2 regions of the Thioalkalivibrio sp. ALR17-21 genome follow, and region 2 is predicted to be linked to the other one. Evidence: predicted binding sites of a transcription regulator. Region 2 holds the regulator's gene; the other holds the start of a gene.
The links. The regulator sigma-54, encoded in region 2, starts transcription at its own class of promoters, with help from an activator protein. The targets are predictions, from matches to a motif close to TGGCANGNTNCNTGCTT.
Positions count from the first base shown of each region.

Region 1 (2,201 bases), on a different contig from region 2:
GCGGCCCGCGAGCGGTTGCCCGCGGTCTGTTCCAGGGCCTGGCGGATCAGGTCCATCTCCAGTCGCTCCAGGCTGAGGCCCTCGGGCGGGATCACGAACGGCCCCCCGGCCTGGCCCTGCGGGGTCTGCAGCCAGGCATCGGGCAGATCGCCCGGGTTGACCTCGGTACCGCTCATGAAGATCACGCAGCGCTCGACCAGGTTCTTCAGCTCGCGCACGTTGCCGGGCCAGGGCCACTGGCCGAGCCAGCGCAGCAGTGCGGGCGTGAACCGCGGCGGTTCCACGCCGTGGTGTTCCGCCAGAGTAACGCGGAAGTGTTCGGCCAGACGGCGCACGTCTCCCTGGCGGCTGCGCAGCGGCGGCATCTCCAGCGGCACCACCTGCAGGCGATAGTACAGGTCGGCGCGGAAACGCCCGTCGGCCACGCGCTGCTGCAGATCCTGGTGGGTCGCGGCGATCACGCGAACGTCGATGTGTTCCGCCTCGGCCGCACCCAGCGGCTGGCACTCCCCGTTTTCCAGAAAGCGCAGCAGCTTGGCCTGGGCCCCGGCCGGGAGTTCGGCGATCTCGTCCAGCAGCAGGGTGCCGCCATGTGCCTGGCGTACCAGCCCGGGTTGATGGTCGTTCGCGCCGGTGAAGGCCCCGCGGCGGTGGCCGAACAGCTCGGACTCCACCAGCTCTTCGGGCAGGGCCGCGCAGTTCACCGTGATCAGCGGTCCGTCCGGGCGCCGACTGCGGGCATGGATGTGGCGCGCCAGGTGTTCCTTGCCGGTTCCGCTCTCGCCCAGCACCAGTACCGTGGCGTCGGTGGCCGCCACCATGCTGGCCTGACGCAGCACGGCCTGCAGCTCGGGCGAGCTGCCCACGAAATGCTCGGCGGTATTTTCGGCTGATTCGACCAACATCTCCTCCCGGCCGCCAGGCGCTTGCGGCATGACTGCATAGCCTGCCCCAGAGTCCGTGCCCGGGCAAGGGAATCCGTACGCGTCCGGTTCGCAACTGCGGCGTTTAAGCCATCCGCTGTGGCAAATCCCGCACCGGTCCCGGGGGCTGCCGTGTGTGCGTGGCGGTTCCGGCCACCTCCGGTGGTGTTCCCAATGGTGCTTCGGGCGCCGCAGTCCGCCGTTCCGGCTTCCCGATCCTTGTTGGTGCCCGTACCTGGCCCGGTGCTTGCTGGCGAGTCGGTCGCACGACACCAATGAAAAGAACAAGGACGGAGAGAAATCATGAAGCATTCGCATGGATTCCGGTGCCGCTGGATCCCCCTGGCGATCGCCGGTGCCGCGGCCGCGCCCGTGGCGGCCGAAGGGCCTTCTGCGTCGCAGGCCGGGGATCCACCGCGGCTGGCGCCGGTGGTGGTAACGGTTCCCGCCATGGAGGGGCCCGGGCGGGTCAGTACCGATCCACGCCAGCCCCGGCTTCCGTTGCCGGCGCATGATGGCGGGGCGTATCTGGCCTCCATCCCCGGATTCGTGACCAGCCGCAAGGGCGGTACCAGCGGCGATCCGGCCCTGCGAGGTCTGGGAGGCTCGCGACTGTCGCTGCTGCTGGACGACGATCCGGTGCTGGGCGGCTGCGGCGGGCGCATGGACCCGCCCACCGCGTATGCCTACCCGCAGGCCTTTGACCGCATCGAAGTGAGCAAGGGTCCGCAGAGCGTGCGGCATGGTGCCGTGTCGGGCGGTACGGTCCGTTTCGAGCGGGACGCGCCGGTGTTCACGGAGGCCGGCGAGGTCACCGGATTCGCGGGCCTGACCGTCGGGCGTTTCGATCGCACCGACCTGGTGGCGGACGTGGCGACCGGGTCCTCCGCGGGTTATCTGCGTGCCATCGGCACCTTCTCGGATCAGGACGATTACCGCGACGGCGATGGCAACGAGGTCCACTCGCGGTATTCCCGCTGGAGTGGCACCGGGATCGCCGGCTGGCGCCCTGACGAGCAGACCCTCATTGAGTTCACGTATGACCGTTCCGACGCCGAGGCCGCTTACGACGACCGTGGCATGGACGGCGTGCGCTTCGACCGCACCGGCTACAGCCTTGCGCTGACCCGCGATGACCTCGCGCCCTGGTTCGAGACCCTGGAGGCGCGGGTCTTCCGCAACGAGATCGACCATGTCATGGACAACTACACCCTGCGGGAGCCGCCGGGCATGCCCATGGTCAGCTACCCCGAACGCATCACCGAAGGGGCGCGGTTC
Region 1 is NZ_ATUL01000004.1:44,620-46,820, reverse strand. Features, by position in the region: gene G020_RS0102980 (sigma-54-dependent Fis family transcriptional regulator) at 1-905, opposite strand, end outside; gene G020_RS0102975 (TonB-dependent copper receptor) at 1,227-2,201, shown strand, end outside.
Region 1: the regulator sigma-54 is predicted to act here: its motif matches at 1,160-1,176, upstream of G020_RS0102975 (TonB-dependent copper receptor).

Region 2 (2,201 bases):
CGCGCCTACATCCTCAGCGAGGGGCACCTTCTGAGCGCGGGAACGCCGGAGGAACTGCTGGACGATGCCCGCGTGCGCGAGGTCTACCTCGGCGAAAATTTCCGCCTGTGACACCGATCGCCACATCCGGCCGGTGCACAAGGCCACAACAAGGGATTACTATTCACTTATGGTGAACAACGCCTCTCCCAACTCATGCTGAAGCCCGGGCTGAACCTGCAGCTCGGTCAGACGCTGACCATGACGCCGCAGCTGCAGCAGGCCATCCGGCTGTTGCAGCTCTCGACGCTGGAGCTCCAGGCCGAGATCCAGCAGGCGCTGGAAAGCAACCCCATGCTGGAACAGGCCGAGGACGACGAACTCGGCGCCGATGGCGAAGAAACCCCGGACCCCGGCACCGAGGGCGAGAACGAGACCGCCAGCGATGCCGCCGCCGGCACCGGCGAAACGGTGGACGCCGGCGGTTCGGAGGATGTCATCCCCGACGAACTGGTGACCGACACCCGCTGGGAAGACATCTACGACGCCAGCGCCAGCCCGCGCGGACTGGACGACCGCGATCCCCTGGAAAACACCTCGGACGACGATGGCGGTGGCCTGCAGGACCACCTGCTGTGGCAGCTGCATCTGTCGCACCTGACCCCGCGTGACCAGCGCATCGGCGCCGCCCTGATCGACACCATCAACGGCGACGGTTACCTCGAGGGAGACGTCGAGACCCTGGCCGACACCATCAGTCAGGGCGAGGACACCCCGGTCGGCACCGACGAGGTGGAGGCAGTGCGCCACTGGCTGCAGCACTGCGACCCCCTCGGGGCCGGGTCGCTGGATCTGCGCGAGTGCCTGGAGGTCCAGCTGGGCGAGCTGGCGCCGGACGCGCCCTCGCGCGAAGCCGCGCGCGCGGTCCTGGAACACGGCATGGACGCCCTTGCCCGGCGTGACTACAAGGCACTGCAGCGCCAGAGCGGCGTGCGCGATGCCGACGAGCTGGCCGCGGCCCTGGACCTGATCCGTACGCTCAACCCGCGCCCCGGCGCCCAGATCAGCGAGACGCCGCCGGAATACGTGGTCCCGGATGTCTACGTGCGTCATACCGACCAGGGCTGGCAGGTCGACCTGAATCCCGAGATCGCCCCGCGCATTCGCGTCAACGACCTCTACGCCGGCATGGTCCGCCAGGTCTCCGATGCCCGCGACAGCGCATTCATGCGCGACCAGCTGCAGGAGGCGCGGTGGTTCATCAAGAGCCTGCACAGCCGCAACGACACCCTGCTGCGCGTAGCGCGAGCGATCGTCGAACGCCAGCAGGGGTTCCTGGAACACGGCGAGGTGGCGATGCAGCCGCTGATCCTGCGCGACATCGCCGAAGCCCTGGAGATGCACGAGTCCACGATCTCGCGGGTGACCACGCAGAAATACATGCATACCCCCCGCGGAGTGTTCGAATTCAAGTATTTCTTCTCCAGTCACGTGGGCACCAGCGACGGCGGGGAATGCTCCGCGACCGCGATTCGTGCCATGATCCGCGAACTCATCGAAGAGGAAACGCCGGGCAAACCGCTCAGCGATTCCCGCCTCGCCCGGATCCTCGCGGATCGGGGCATCAACGTGGCCCGACGTACCGTGGCCAAATACCGGGAGGGCATGAACCTGCCATCCTCCAGCGAACGCCGCCAGATGGCCGCCATGCCGACCGGAAGCAAACCGAAAGGAGCCTGACCCATGCAGATCAACCTCACCGGACACCACGTCGAAATCACCGACGCCCTGCGCGACTACGTCAACGAGAAATTCGAGAAGCTGGAACGCCACTTCGACAAGGTGATCGACGTGCACGTGGTGCTAACCCACGAGAAGACGCAGAAGCTGCACAACAAGGCGGAAGCGAATCTGCAGGTCAGCGGCAACCACATCCACGCCGAGGCCAGCCACGACGACATGTACGCCGCCATCGACGGCCTGATCGACAAGGTCGACCGCCAGCTGATCAAGCACAAGGAGAAGGTCAAGGACCATCATCGCGCCGAAGGCCACCAGCGCAACCGCGAACAGACCCCGTAAACCGATGAACCCGGCCGAGCTCATCACCCCGGAGCGCATCGGACTGGAAGCCGACTGCTCCAGCAAGAAACGAGCGCTGGAAACCCTCGCCGATCTGCTGGTGGACGGGGCCGCGGACGGGCTGGCGGCCAGCGCCGCGT
Region 2 is NZ_ATUL01000001.1:58,864-61,064, forward strand. Features, by position in the region: gene lptB (LPS export ABC transporter ATP-binding protein) at 1-111, shown strand, start outside; gene G020_RS0100310 (RNA polymerase factor sigma-54) at 196-1,719, shown strand; gene hpf (ribosome hibernation-promoting factor, HPF/YfiA family) at 1,723-2,061, shown strand; gene G020_RS0100320 (PTS sugar transporter subunit IIA) at 2,066-2,201, shown strand, end outside.